DNA from 3 places in the Pseudomonas sp. TE3786 genome. Region 1 is predicted to be linked to each of the others. Evidence: predicted binding sites of a transcription regulator. Region 1 holds the regulator's gene; each other region holds the start of a gene.
The links. The regulator sigma-54, encoded in region 1, starts transcription at its own class of promoters, with help from an activator protein. The targets are predictions, from matches to a motif close to ANTGGCATNNANNTTGCTNT.
Positions count from the first base shown of each region.

Region 2: ACVW0Y_RS07660 (flagellar basal body rod protein FlgF) is a predicted target of sigma-54. The motif match lies at 1,569-1,588, and genes of this name have one in related genera.
Region 3: flgB (flagellar basal body rod protein FlgB) is a predicted target of sigma-54. The motif match lies at 3,644-3,663, and genes of this name have one in related genera.

Region 1 covers NZ_JBSRZF010000012.1:142,327-147,340, forward strand. The annotation lists gene ptsN (PTS IIA-like nitrogen regulatory protein PtsN) at 1-377, opposite strand, end outside; gene hpf (ribosome hibernation-promoting factor, HPF/YfiA family) at 392-700, opposite strand; gene ACVW0Y_RS14830 (RNA polymerase factor sigma-54) at 837-2,348, opposite strand; gene lptB (LPS export ABC transporter ATP-binding protein) at 2,522-3,247, opposite strand; gene lptA (lipopolysaccharide transport periplasmic protein LptA) at 3,247-3,819, opposite strand; gene lptC (LPS export ABC transporter periplasmic protein LptC) at 3,806-4,378, opposite strand; gene ACVW0Y_RS14850 (KdsC family phosphatase) at 4,387-4,911, opposite strand; gene ACVW0Y_RS14855 (KpsF/GutQ family sugar-phosphate isomerase) at 4,911-5,014, opposite strand, start outside.
Region 2 covers NZ_JBSRZF010000005.1:40,608-45,621, forward strand. The annotation lists gene ACVW0Y_RS07650 (flagellar hook assembly protein FlgD) at 1-79, shown strand, start outside; gene flgE (flagellar hook protein FlgE) at 111-1,442, shown strand; gene ACVW0Y_RS07660 (flagellar basal body rod protein FlgF) at 1,650-2,390, shown strand; gene flgG (flagellar basal-body rod protein FlgG) at 2,437-3,222, shown strand; gene flgH (flagellar basal body L-ring protein FlgH) at 3,338-4,048, shown strand; gene ACVW0Y_RS07675 (flagellar basal body P-ring protein FlgI) at 4,058-5,014, shown strand, end outside.
Region 3 covers NZ_JBSRZF010000005.1:35,404-40,417, forward strand. The annotation lists gene flgA (flagellar basal body P-ring formation chaperone FlgA) at 1-40, opposite strand, end outside; gene ACVW0Y_RS07625 (chemotaxis protein CheV) at 121-1,047, shown strand; gene cheR (protein-glutamate O-methyltransferase CheR) at 1,103-1,930, shown strand; gene ACVW0Y_RS07635 (trypsin-like serine protease) at 1,990-3,342, opposite strand; gene flgB (flagellar basal body rod protein FlgB) at 3,711-4,118, shown strand; gene flgC (flagellar basal body rod protein FlgC) at 4,133-4,585, shown strand; gene ACVW0Y_RS07650 (flagellar hook assembly protein FlgD) at 4,606-5,014, shown strand, end outside.

The sequences.
Region 1 (5,014 bases):
TCGAGCATGCTGGCGATCTGGCGCAACAGTTCCAAGTGTTCATCGGTGGCAGCTTCGGGGACCAGCAGCACGAACAGCAGGTCGACCGGGGCACCGTCGATGGCGTCGAAGTCGACGGCGGAATCGAGGCGCAGCAGGGCGCTGATCGGAGCGGTGCAACCTGGCAGGCGGCAATGGGGGATGGCGATGCCATTGCCAAAGCCGGTGGAGCCTAGTTTTTCACGGGCCACCAGGCTTTCGAAAATGTCTTGTCCATCCAGATCGGGCAGTTCGCGGGCGACCAGGTTGGCGATTTGTTCGAGTACACGCTTTTTGCTGCCACCCGGCACGCCCACAAGGGAGCGGCCGGGGGTCAGGATATTTTCAAGTCGAATCATGGGTTGGGGTGGTGTCAGCGAACTGTGGCGCCTTGCAGGCGACCCAGCTGCTTTTCCTTATGTTTGATAAGTTGGCGGTCGAGTTTGTCGGTGAGTAGATCGATAGCTGCGTACATGTCGTCATGTTCGGCGTTGGCGACCACTTCGCCCCCGGCGATGTGCAAAGTCGCTTCGATTTTCTGTTTGAGCTTCTCGACCTCCATGGTCACTTGCACGTTGGTGATCTTGTCGAAGTGGCGTTCTAATCGACTGAGTTTTTCGTCGATGTAGTCGCGTAGGGCGTCGGTCACATCCAGCTGATGTCCACTGATGTTGACTTGCATACCGCTTTCTCCTTATTGCCGTGTGTAAGAGACAAGCTAACGGGCTTGTCGCCGGAACACTTTGGCCTTGGATCAGTGTAGCCGTCTTGCCAGAGCAGGGTTCGCAGCAGGTGCCGGGTCGAACCCTGAATAACGTTTACATCAGTCGCTTACGTTCACTGGAGGGCGCTATCCCGAGGGATTCGCGGTATTTGGCGACTGTGCGACGGGCTACCTGAATGCCCTGTGCCTCCAGTAAACCAGCGATCTTGCTGTCACTCAACGGCTTTTTCGCATTTTCCGCTGCAACCAGTTTTTTGATGATTGCGCGTATCGCTGTGGACGAGCATTCGCCGCCTTCGGAGGTACTGACGTGGCTGGAGAAGAAGTACTTCAGCTCGTAAATACCGCGCGGGGTATGCATGAATTTCTGCGTGGTGACGCGGGAAATGGTCGATTCGTGCATGCCCACCGCTTCGGCGATGTCATGCAGAACCAGAGGCTTCATGGCCTCGTCGCCGTAATCGAGAAAACCGCGCTGGTGCTCGACGATCTGGCTGGCGACTTTCATCAGCGTTTCGTTGCGGCTCTGCAGGCTCTTGATAAACCAGCGCGCCTCTTGCAGCTGATTGCGCATAAAGGTGTTGTCGGCGCTGGAGTCGGCACGCCGCACGAAGCCGGCGTATTGCGGGTTGACCCGCAGGCGCGGCATGGCTTCCTGGTTCAGCTCCACCAGCCAGCGATCGTTGTGCTTGCGCACGATCACATCGGGCACCACATATTCCGGCTCACTGGCTTCGATCTGCGAACCCGGGCGCGGGTTGAGGCTTTGAATCAGTTCGATGACCTGACGCAGCTCATCTTCCTTGAGCTTCATGCGGCGCATCAGTTGGCTGTAATCGCGGCCGCCCAGCAGGTCGAGGTAATCACCGGCCAGACGCTGCGCTTCGGCCAGCCACGGGGTTTTTGCCGGCAGCTGACGCAGTTGCAACAGCAGGCATTCGCGCAGGTCGCGGGCACCAATGCCGGAGGGTTCGAATTGTTGAATGCGGTGCAGCACGGCTTCGACTTCGTCGAGCTCGATATCCAGCTCAGGGTCGAAAGCGTCCAGCACTTCTTCGAGGGTTTCTTCCAGATAGCCCTGGTCGTTGATGCAGTCGATCAGGGTGACGGCAATCAGCCGGTCCTTGTCGGACATCGGTGCCAGGTTGAGCTGCCAGAGCATGTGGCTTTGCAGGCTTTCGCCAGCCGAGGTGCGGGTGGTGAAGTCCCACTCGTCATCGTCGTTGGAGGGTAGGCTGCTGGCGCTGGTCTGGTAGATGTCTTCCCAGGCGGTGTCGACGGGAAGCTCATTGGGAATGCGTTCGTTCCATTCACCTTCCTCCAGGTTGTCGACGGTGGGTGCCGAAGTTTCCTGGTAGCTGGTGTCTTGGTAGGACTCTTCGTTGTTCGGCGCGGGGGGGGCGCTTTCGGCACCATCGGCCAACGGGTCGCTATTGTCGAAGTCCTCGCCTTCTTCCTGGCGTTCGAGCATGGGATTGGACTCCAGTGCCTCTTGGATCTCTTGCTGCAGATCCAGGGTGGACAGTTGGAGTAAGCGGATGGCTTGTTGCAGCTGCGGTGTCATCGTCAGCTGCTGGCCCATTTTTAGGACTAGCGATGGTTTCATGGAGGGGGCTTAAGACCTTATTCGCCGGCGCATACGCGCTTTCCACAACGAGGGCGCCGAGACGCCACCAGGAAGCAAATTATATGCCTATGTTTGAGGTGTTTGCCTAGTCCTCAATCGAAGTCTGTAGGGCGTGTCTTTTTTACTGTACAGACACGCGCTACAGGGAGGCTTTACAGGCGGAACTCGTGGCCCAGATAAACCTCTTTCACCAGCTGGTTGGCCAGGATGGTTTGCGCGTCGCCTTCGGCAATCAGCTGGCCGTCGTTGACGATATAGGCGGTCTCGCAGATATCCAGCGTTTCACGCACGTTGTGATCGGTGATCAGCACGCCTATGCCTTTGGCCTTGAGGTGGTGAATGATCTGTTTGATATCGCCAACGGAGATCGGGTCGACGCCGGCGAAGGGTTCATCCAGCAGGATGAATTTCGGTGCTGTGGCCAGGGCGCGGGCGATTTCCACCCGGCGGCGTTCGCCACCGGACAGGCTCATGCCGAGGTTGTCGCGGATATGGCTGATGTGGAATTCCTGCAGCAGGCTTTCCAGTTCCTTGCGACGCCCGGCGCTGTCGAGTTCCTTGCGGGTTTCCAGGATCGCCATGATGTTGTCGGCCACCGACAGCTTGCGGAAGATCGAGGCTTCCTGCGGCAGATAGCCGATACCGGCGCGTGCGCGGCCGTGCATGGGCAGGTGGGTGACGTCCTGTTGGTCGATCAGCACGCGGCCCTGGTCGGCATTCACCAGGCCGACGATCATATAGAAGCAGGTGGTCTTGCCGGCACCGTTGGGGCCCAGCAGGCCAACGATCTGGCCGCTTTCGATGGATACGCTGACATCACGAACCACCTGGCGGCCCTTGTAGGCTTTGGCCAGGTGCTGGGCTTTGAGAATCGCCATTACTGCGCCTGCTGATTGGCTGGTGGGGCGCCAGCGGGTTTGTTCTTCGGCTGGATGACCATGTCGATGCGTGGGCGCGGGCTGGTCACGTTGGTGCCATTGGCGCGGCCGGCGTTGACGATCTGGCGCTGGGTGTCATAGACGATCTTCTCGCCTTCGAAGGTGTTGCCTTCCTGAATCACCTTGGCCTGGTCGATCAGCACAATGCGGTCTTTGGCGGCGAAGTACTGGATGGTCAGGCCGTAAGCCTTGACGATCTCTTTATCCACAGCCGGTTTCTGTTCGTAGTAGGCCGGGGTGCCCACTGCGGTGAAGACGTCGATATCACCGCTTGGGGTTTGCGTGATGGTCACCGTGTGGCCGGTGATTTTCATGCTGCCCTGGGTGATCACCACGTCGCCGCGGTATACCGCCACGCCCTGTTTGTCATCGAGTTCGGCGCTGTCGGCCTGCACTCGAATCGGTTGCTCACGGTCGGTGGGCAGGGCCCAGGCGCTGGAGCTGGCAATCGCCGCGCCCAGGCTGAGCAGCAGGGACAGGGTGTGAAGGGAAAATTGGTTAACGAACCTCATGCTGGCCTCTTACGTTGGACAGCAGGAGCACCCGGCTGTCTTTCAAATACGCTTTCATTCCATTAGCCGTGGTCACTCCATTGGCGGCCTCGATTCTAACGGCTTGCTGGGTCTGCGCAAATTCCTTGTCCGGGAACACGGTCATGCGACTGCTGGTGATGATGGTGGGGCGGTTTTTTTCGTCGGTGCGGGCAATGCGCACATTGTCGATCAGCTCGACCTCGGTGCCGCCTGGCGCTACTTCGCCGCGCTCGCTCTGCACATGCCAGGGCAGCGGTGAGGCTTCGCGGTACAGCAGCAGGTCGGGCTTGGTGATCAGGCTCTTGTCGCTTTCTTTCAAGTGCTCGACTTTGTCGCTGGTCATTTCGTAGTGCAGCGAGCCGTCGACCTGGTACTCCACGCTTTTCGCGTTGATGACGTAGAAGTCCACGGCGTTGTCGGCACTGGCCTGGGGCTTCTGCTCAAGCAGGCTCTCTGGGTTCAGGTTCCAATAGCCGAGGGCGGCGACAAGCAGCGCCGCCAGGCCGAACGATAAGGTGAGAAGCAGTTTGCGCAGCATGGTTGGCTCTATAGATAGGCGGCTTGAGCCGCTTCGAGGTTGCCCTGGGCGTGCAGGATCAACTCGCAGAATTCGCGGGCAGCACCTTCGCCACCACGCGCCGTAGTCACACCATCGGCGTGTTGGCGAACAAAGTCATTGGCATTGGCGACAGCCATGCCCAAACCAGCACGGCGGATGGCGGGCAGGTCTGGCAGGTCGTCCCCCAGGTACGCGACCTGGTCATAGCTTAGGCCGAGTTCGGCCAGAAGCTCATCAAGAACCACCAGCTTGTCTTCGCGGCCTTGATACAGATGATGAATGCCGAGGTTCTGTGCGCGACGTTCCACCACCGGCGACGAGCGCCCAGTGATGATCGCGGTGCGCACGCCCGAGTTGATCAGCATCTTGATGCCTTGACCGTCCAGGGTGCTGAAGGTTTTGAATTCGCCGCCATCGGGGAGGAAGTAGATTTTTCCGTCGGTGAGTACACCGTCGACATCAAAAACCGCCAGCTTGACGGCCTTGCCGCGCTTCAACAGGTCGCTACTCATCACATCACTCCAGCGCGCAGCAGGTCGCCCAGGTTGAAGGCACCGATGGGGTGGTCGTGTTCATCGACCACAATCAGCGCGCCGATCTTGTGGTCTTCCATGA
Region 2 (5,014 bases), on a different contig from region 1:
GAATGGCGGCGAGATGCTGCTCAACCTTGCGGGCCTCGGCAGCATCGGCATTTCCAAAGTTCAAGTGATAGGTCAATAACTGCCGGCAGCCCGGCGTTCAGGAGCATCCCATGTCGTTCAATATCGGACTTAGCGGTATCAAGGCCGCCTCCAGTGACCTGAATATCACTGGTAACAACATCGCCAACGCCGGCACCGTGGGCTTCAAACAGTCCCGTGCCGAATTCCAGGACCTGTATTCCTCGTCCATGATGGGCGCCAGCAGCAACGCCATCGGTAGTGGCGTGTTGCTGGGCAACGTGGCCCAACTGTTCAACCAGGGCACCATCGATTACACCGAAAACGCCCTGGACATGGGGATCAACGGCAACGGCTTTTTCGTCACCAGCAACAACGGTTCGATCAGCTACACCCGTGCCGGTTACTTCGGTACCGACAAGTCCGGCTATGTCGTCGACAACAACGGTTATCGCCTGCAGGGTTATTCGGTAGACGGCAACGGTCAGCTGCAAAATGGCGTGGTAGGTGATCTGAGCATTCAGACCTCCAACCAGGCGCCGAAGGCCACCACCGCCATTTCCCAGAGCTTCAACCTGAACTCCAGCAGCAAGGCGCCGACCACCACGCCATTCGACCCGAGCGATCCCACCAGCTACACCTCGTCGACGTCGGTGAATATTTACGACGCCCAGGGCAACGCCCATGTGATGACTCAGTACTTCGTGAACAATGCCGACCCGGCTGCAACACCGCCGGTGGCGAACAACTGGACCATGAATGTGCTGATCGACGGGCGTAACCCGCTCGACCCGACCGCCACCACGCCGCTGAGCGCGACCATTCCGTTCGACGGTTCCGGGCAGCTGGATCTGGCCAATATCACCGCCAACACCCCGGGCCTTTCCTACGCCAACAACCAGCTGAGTATCGATGGCTGGGTACCGGCTCAGTCGGATGGCGCGACACCGGCCACCTGGTCGTCCAATGGCGCTACCGCGGCGGCGAATATCTCCTTCGATATCCGCGGCTCCACGCAGTTCTCCAGCACCTTCGCGGTCAACGCCGTGACCCAGGACGGTTACACCACCGGCCAGCTGGCGGGCCTGGAAATCGACGACACCGGGCAGATGTTCGCCCGCTACACCAACGGTCAGTCGAAGATTCAGGGGCAGGTGATTCTGGCCAACTTCGCCAACGTGCAGGGTCTGACCCCAGTGGGTAAAACCTCCTGGGTGCAATCCGCTGATTCCGGTGAGCCGGTAATCGGTACTCCGCGTGCCGGCACCCTCGGTTCGTTGACGGCGGGTGCGTTGGAATCTTCCAACGTGGATATCTCCACCGAGCTGGTCGACCTGATCGTGGCGCAGCGTAACTATCAGGCCAACGCCAAAACCATCGAGACCGAAAACGCGGTGACGCAAACCATCATCAACCTGCGTTAACTCTTTGGCGCCGGCGCTTGCCGCTGGCGGCAAACCGTCGCCGCAGACCTGCAAGGGGCTTCTTTGGAAGCCCTTTGTTGTTTATAAAATTCCTTTCTTATCAATGGTGTACAGAAAATATTCGGGATTGGCACGATGCCTGCTTTGTAGCTTGCATAGAGCCGCAGGCCGCCAGCGTTTGGCAGGGCCCAATCTCGGAGAAATACCATGGATAAAATGCTGTACGTCGCCATGACAGGGGCTAGCCAGAACACTCTGGCCCAACGCGCCCATGCCAACAATTTGGCGAACATCTCTACCAACGGTTTTCGCCGTGACTTCGAACAAGCGCGTTCCATGCAGGTGTTCGGCGACAGCTTTCCCTCGCGCGTTTACGCCATGAGCGAGCGCCCGGGTACCGACTTCACTCCCGGCACCCTGCAGGACACCGGCAACCCCATGGATGTGGCCATCAGTGGCCAGGGCTGGATGGCCGTGCAAGCCGCCGATGGCAGCGAAGCCTATGTGCGGACCGCCAGCCTGAAGATCGATGCTCTTGGCCAGTTGCGCACCGGCAGCGGTTTGCCGGTATTGGGCAATGGCGGGCCGATTGCCGTGCCGCCGGAGCAGAAGGTGGAGATCGGCGAAGACGGCACCATCACCATTCGTGCCCTCGGCGAAGCGCCGAACGTGCTGGCCGAGGTTGACCGCATCAAGCTGGTCAACCCCGACCTCAAGCAAATGGAGAAGGGCCTCGACGGCATGATCCATTTCAAGGGCAACACGCCGCCGCTGGCGGATAACAACGTCAAGCTGACCTCCGGTTTCGTCGAGACCAGCAACGTCAACGCGGTGGAGGAGATGACCTCGATCCTCTCACTGTCCCGCCAGTTCGAACTGCAAGTGAAGATGATGCGAACGGCCGAAGACGACGCCACGTCCCTGGCTCGTGTTTTGCAACTTAGCTAATTATCAGTACGTGGTGCCGTGAAACCGGCACCCGAGGAGAACATTCATGCTTCCGGCTCTGTGGGTCAGTAAAACCGGTTTGTCCGCCCAGGACATGAACCTGACGACCATTTCCAACAACCTGGCCAACGTGTCCACCACCGGTTTCAAACGCGACCGGGCGGAATTCCAGGACTTGCTCTACCAAATCCGCCGTCAGCCGGGTGCCCAGAGCACCCAGGACAGCCAACTGCCGTCCGGCCTGCAATTGGGTACCGGTGTGCGCATTGTCGGCACGCAGAAGATGTTTACCGCCGGTAGCCTGCAAACCACCGAGCAGCCGCTGGACATGGCGGTCAACGGCCGCGGTTTCTTCCAGATCCTGCAGCCCGACGGCACCATTGCCTATACCCGTGACGGTAGCTTCCACCTGAACTCCGACGGCCAAGTGGTGACCTCCAACGGTTTCCCCCTGGAGCCAGCCATCGTGCTGCCCAACGAAGTGCGCACCTTCACTGTTGGTGAAGACGGTACCGCTTCGGTGACCACCTCCGGCAATCCCACGCCGCAGATCGTCGGCAATATCCAGACCGCGGACTTCATCAACCCGGGCGGCCTGGAAGCAATCGGCAACAACCTGTTCCTGGAGACCGCTTCCAGTGGTGCGCCGCAAGTGGGTACTCCTGGCCTGACCGGCCTCGGCACCATCGAGCAGAACACCCTGGAAAACTCCAACGTCAGCGTGGTGGAAGAGATGGTCAACATGATCACCACCCAGCGCGCCTACGAGATGAACTCCAAGGTGATCTCCACCGCGGACCAGATGCTGTCGTTTATCACCCAGAATCTTTAATCGCTGACGGGATTTGGCCACAGCCCGTTTAGCCCGCCATAAGGAGCTGGTAGGCAGAGGGTGGCACGATCCGGTTTGGCACTGCTTTAGCAAAGAATTACGTGAGGTACTCGTTATGAAACGGCTTGTTCTACTTCCCCTGCTTGGCCTCGCTGCTCTGAGCGGCTGCGTTGCGCCTCCGCCCAAGCCGAACGACCCTTACTACGCGCCAGTGCTGCCGCGCACCCCGCTGCCGGCGGCGCAGAACAACGGCTCGATCTACCAGACCGGTTTCGAAAACAACCTGTATGGCGACCGCAAGGCCTACCGTGTCGGTGACATCATCACCATCACCCTTAACGAGCGCACCTCGGCGAGCAAAAACGCCAACTCGGATATTGCCAAGGACAGCAAAACCTCTCTGGGCCTCACCTCGCTGTTTGGCGGCAGTGTATCGGTGGACAACCCCGACATCGGTGCCAACCCCATCAATGCCGGCAAGCTCAGCCTGGAGGCCGCCTATGGCGGCTCCCGTGACGCCTCCGGCAAAAGCACGGCAGCGCAGAGCAACAGCCTGACCGGTTCGGTCACCGTGACCATTGCCGAGGTGCTGCCCAACGGCATTCTGGCGGTCCGTGGCGAGAAGTGGATGACCCTTAACACCGGTGACGAACTGGTGCGCATCGCCGGCCTGGTGCGGGCCGATGACATCGCCACCGACAACACCGTGTCGTCCGCCCGCGTCGCCGATGCACGCATTACTTATTCGGGAACCGGCGCCTTTGCCGATGCCAACCAGCCGGGTTGGTTCGACCGCTTCTTTATCAGCCCGCTGTTCCCTTTCTGAGTGCCGGTCATGATCAAACGACTGCTTACCGCCTGTTGTCTCCTGCTCGCCGCTTCGGCGGTGCAGGCTGAGCGGATCAAAGACCTGGTGAGCATTCAGGGCGTGCGCTCCAACCAGCTGATTGGCTACGGCCTGGTCGTAGGCCTGAGTGGCAGCGGCGACCAGACCACGCAAACGCCGTTTACTGTGCAGACCTTCAACAACATGCTGGCCCAGTTCGGCATCAAGGTGCCTACCGGCGGCAACGTGCAGCTGAAAAACGTTGCAGCGGTGTCGATCCATGCCGACCTGCCGGCGTTCGCCAAGCCCGGGCAGACCATTGACGTCACCATCTCCTCGATTGGTAACGCCAAAAGCCTGCGCGGCGGCAGTCTGCTGATGACCCCATTGAAAGGTATCGACGGCAACGTCTACGCCATCGCCCAGGGCAACCTGGTGGTGGGCGGCTTTGATGCCGAGGGCGGTGACGGTTCGAAAATTACCGTCAATGTGCCGTCCGCCGGCCGGATACCCAGCGGTGCCACCGTTGAGCGGCCGGTGCCGAGCGGTTTCGATCAGGGCAACACCCTGACGCTGAATCTCAATCGCCCGGACTTCACCACCGCCAAGCATATGGTCGACCAGATCAACGAACTGCTCGGCCCAGCCGTGGCCCAGGCCATCGACGGCGGCTCGATCCGCGTCAGCGCGCCGCTGGATCCCAATCAGCGGGTGGACTACCTGTCGATTCTGGAAAATCTCGAAGTGGACGCCGGCCAGGCGGTGGCGAAAGTCATCATCAACTCGCGCACCGGCACCATCGTCATTGGCCAGAACGTCAAAGTGCAGCCAGCCGCCGTGACCCACGGCAGCCTGACCGTGACCATCACCGAAGACCCCATCGTCAGCCAGCCCGGTGCCTTCTCCAACGGCCAGACCGCCGTGGTGCCGCGCTCCAAGGTGGACGCGGCGCAGGAAACCAAGCCG
Region 3 (5,014 bases), on a different contig from region 1:
GGCGTGGCGTGTGTCGGAAAAGTGGCGTTTTCAGTTTCATGTTTTGCTTCAAAGCAAAGCCCGTGCCGGCTGCTAGGCTAAGCAGGGTTCGGTGGTCAAAACTTTAAAGAGGGGCAGGGTATGGCCGGAGTGATGGACTCGGTTAACCAGCGTACGCAGTTGGTGGGGCAGAACCGACTGGAGCTGTTGTTATTCCGCCTTGATAGCAAGCAGTTGTATGGCATCAACGTGTTCAAGGTGAAAGAGGTGCTGCAGTGCCCCAAGCTCACCATCATGCCCAAGTCCAGCCCGGTGGTTCGCGGGGTGGCCAATATTCGTGGCGGCACCATCCCTATTCTGGATCTGTCGATGGCCACCGGCCGGGCCGGGCTCACTGATCTGGACAGCAGCTTCGTAATCATCACCGAATACAACACCAAGGTTCAGGGCTTTCTGGTGCGCTCGGTCGAGCGCATCGTCAACATGAACTGGGAAGAAATTCATCCGCCACCCAAGGGTACTGGCCGCGATCACTACTTGACGGCAGTGACCCACCTGGACCAGCAACTGGTGGAAATCATCGACGTGGAGAAAATCCTCGCCGAAGTCGCGCCTATTTCCGAAGCGATCAGTGTGGGTGTGATCGACGTGGAAACCCAAGGCAAGGCCGTGACCAAGCATGTGCTGATCGTTGATGACTCGTCAGTGGCACGCAAGCAGGTCACCCGCTGTCTGCAGTCGGTGGGCGTGGAAGTTACCGCCCTCAACGATGGCCGACAGGCCCTGGATTTCCTGCGTAAGCTGGCAGACGAGGGCAAGCGTCCGGAAGAAGAATTCATCATGCTGATTTCCGACATCGAGATGCCGGAAATGGATGGCTATACCCTGACGGCTGAGATTCGCGCGGACTCGCGCATGCAGAAATTGCATATCCTCCTGCATACTTCCCTGTCGGGCGTATTCAATCAGGCTATGGTGAAGAAAGTAGGGGCCGACGATTTCCTCGCGAAGTTCCGTCCCGACGATCTGGCTTCCCGCGTGGTTGAGCGCATCAATGTTTCGGAATGAGGGCTGAGGGCCTTGCGGCCCTTGAGCAACCTATATGTATGGTGAGGCAGCGCTAGTGTCTTCAGGTAACGTGGATTTTGAGCAGTTCCGGATTTTCCTGGAAAAGGCCTGTGGCATTGTGTTGGGGGCCAACAAGCAGTATCTGGTCTCCAGCCGGCTGAACAAGCTGATGGAACAGAACAGCATCAAAACCCTCGGCGAACTGGTGCAACGCATGCAAGGCATGCCGCGCGGCGGTTTGCGCGAGCAGGTGGTCGATGCCATGACCACCAACGAAACCCTGTGGTTTCGCGACACCTATCCCTTCGAAGTATTGAAAACCCGGGTTTACCCTGAGCTGCTCAAGGCCAATCCCAGCGCGCGATTGCGCATCTGGTCGGCGGCCTCGTCGTCGGGGCAGGAGCCTTACTCGCTGTCGATGGCGACCGATGAGTTCGAGCGCAGCAACCTGGGCCAGCTCAAGGGCGGCGTGCAGATTGTGGCGACGGATCTCTCCAGCGCCATGCTGCAAGCCTGTAAATCCGGTGAGTACGACAGCCTGGCCATTGGCCGCGGTCTGTCTCAGGAGCGTTTGCAGCGTTACTTCGACCCCAAAGGTGCCGGGCGTTTTGCGATTAAACCGGCGATTCGCACCCGCGTGGAGTTCCGTGCGCTCAACCTGCTGGACAGCTACGCCAGTCTGGGGAAGTTCGACATTGTGTTTTGCCGCAACGTGTTGATCTACTTCTCCGCCGAGGTGAAGAAGGACATCCTGCTGCGCATTCACGCCACGTTGAAGCCCGGGGGCTATCTGTTCCTCGGCGCATCCGAAGCGCTTAACGGCTTGCCGGACCACTATCAGATGGTGCAATGCAGCCCTGGCATCATCTACAAAGTTAAGTAAGCCTTTCAAAAAAACGCCCGAAGCCATGCTTCGGGCGTTTTGCATTTCAGCGGGATACCTTAAAAACGCGGGTCTGCCGGCTGGGTTGGGAGGTCGGTGCCAAGGTATTTCCAGTATTCGTTGTCCTTCTGATTAATCGGGAAGTACCAGTACCGACCATCACTGCCTAGGTTGGTAAGACGGAAATATTCGACTTGGCGCGAGTAAGGGTTGTTGTAGATGTAGATATCGCCCAGCGTGCCATGCTTATCATTCGCTCCCCAAACCCCCAGTGGTGTGGTGGCTTGCTCGAAATCGGGCAGCGTTGTGCCCAGGTACTCCCAATATTCATTGTCTTTTTTGTTGATGGGGAAGTACCCGTAACGGCCAGAGCTATCGACGCTCGCCAGTCGGAAGTACTCAATCTTGTGGGTGTATGGGTTGTCATAGACGTAAATCTGACCCACTTGGCCTCTGCGATCATTGCTACCCCAGTCGCCAATGCCCAGCACTTTTTTACTCAGTGAAATTGCATCGTCTCGCAGCCCCTTATCGATAAGAGTTTGCACCACCCACGGCCAGTGACGGCTAGCGCGAGTGTGGACGTACACGCTAGATACAACGCCGAAAAACCGTAGCGTTTGATTGGGCATGCGAAAAAATATGCCACCGCCACTGTCTCCGGCAAAGATAGGCGATCCGCCGTTTTCACCTAGTGCGTCTGTTGCTGCGGCAATGATCACCGCTTTGTCGATATTTTGATCACTTAAAAGGTTGAGGCTCAGTTGCTGAACTAACCCGGGCTTGAAGAAATTTCCGTTGTCAGCTGTACCCACCATGCGTTCGGGCTCCAGTGCGCGGAAGGTGTGCGCAGAGCGATAAATCATTGGCGGGCCATCTGGAATTACAGAGAGGTCGTTATGGCGCGGGTCCCAATATGCGTCTGCAATTCGGGCGTTCGTGCTGAAGTTGCCGGTGGGGGTGTCTTTTGCGTAGATCACCAAGGGTGTCTTACTGGTCGCCGGGTTATCACTGCCCTGGGTGACCTGTTTTTCTTCCTGATAAGTGGCAATAGGAGCCGTCGAAACGTCGCCTGAGCCACCGAACCGGGTATCCATCATTACGATGCCCACGTCGCCGAACGGGCCATGATGCTGTGGATAGCTCGCTGTGTTGCCGTAATACACTTGTCCTGTTAAGCGGTGGTAGAAGCCGAGTGTTGGATTGGCCTCCGTGCAGTGTCCGGCGGTTAAAACCACCCGAGGTGTAATCAGGGTACCGGAGCAACTGAAATTGCCAACGGCCCAGTGCGGAACCAGGCCGCCAATCAGTTGCGTACCGTTACGCATCGCGTGAGCGTTGGATGCCATGGCAAGGGTCGCCAGGGTGGCGAGGGTGAGTAGTGATAGTCGCGGTGTTGTTGGGTGGTGCATGGGATGTTTCCTAACTGAGTACAGGTTTTTGGCCGGTATTGAGGGGTGTCGATTGTTCGGCGTGGACCTTGCTCACTCAGTAGGGGAAATCACTCGCACCTATGGCATTTTTCGCTTGAGTTTGTAGACGGGAACTCCCAATGGCCGGGCGCATTGCGCTAGTGCTGGTTATTTGCCGCAAGCGGCAAACCCTCAACCGGCAACCCCGTCGCCATTGCCGGGCAGCGGAAAAGCCTTGCCGGTCCGGCGCTGAAATCAGCTGGATAATTTTTCAACTAGTTGATTTATAAGAGCTAAATTAGTTGGCATAAGCTTTGCTAATTGTTCTGCACGGAAAACCAGTTCGCCAGTTGGCAAGGTTCGCAGACATGAGCATCAGCTTCGATTCAGCACTCGGCATTCACGAAAAGGCATTGGGCTTTCGCTCCCAGCGTGCCGAAGTGTTGGCCAACAACCTCGCCAACGCCGACACCCCCAATTTCAAGGCCCGTGATATGGACTTCGCCTCGGTGCTCGCCGCCCAGGCGGACAAGAGCAAGAACGGTTCCTTCTCGCTGGCCACCACCAACACCAGCCATATTGCTGCTGAAGGGCTGGATGCCGGCACCGCAGGCATGAACTACCGCGTGCCGACGCAGCCATCGATTGACCAGAACACCGTCGATGAGCAGATCGAGCAATCCAATTACGCAGAGAACGCGGTGAATTTCCAAGCCAGCTTCACTCTGCTGAACGCCAAATTCAAAGGCCTTGTTGCTGCGATTCGCGGCGAATAACGGAGACCAACGTCATGTCCCTTTCCAGTGTCTTCAATATCGCCGGTACCGGTATGAGTGCTCAGACCACCCGCCTGAACACCATCTCCAGCAACATCGCCAACGCCGAGACCGTGTCGTCCAGCGTCGACAAGACCTACCGCGCCCGTCACCCGGTGTTCGCCACCATGTTCACCGACCAGCAAGCCCAGCAGAACGGCGACCGTGGTTCGCTGTTTGCCGATCAGGACAACTCCGGTCGTGGCGTACAGGTGATGGGTGTGGTGGAAGACCAGAGCAGTCTGACCCCGCGCTACGAACCCAATCACCCGGCGGCGGACAAGGACGGTTACGTCTACTACCCGAACGTCAATGTGGTGGAAGAGATGGCTGACATGATTTCCGCCAGCCGCGCGTTCCAGACCAACACCGAAATGATGAATACCGCCAAACAAATGATGACCAAGGTTCTGACCCTGGGTCAGTAAGCCGAACGTAGGGGAAAGAAATGGCCGTCGATAGCGTAAGCACCCAGAGTTCGATACTGGACCAGTATGCCGTCAAGGACACAACCAGCACGGACAAGTCCCTGGGCAAGGATCAGTTCCTGCAATTGTTGGTTGCACAAATGAACAACCAGAACCCACTGGACCCACAAACCAACAGTGAATTCGTGGCGCAACTGGCCCAGTTCACCCAAGTGGAAAGTCTCGACAATCTCAACACCAGCGTGGAGAGCATTCTCTCCAGCACCCAGTCTTCGCAGGCGCTGCAGGCCTCGTCGCTGGTGGGTCGCAAGGTGATTCTGTCGTCCGACACCGCGGTGGTGGATACCAGCGAAACCTTCAAAGGCAGCATTGCCCTCACCAGTGGCACCGACAACCTGTACGTCAACGTGCTCGACAGCACGGGTGCGC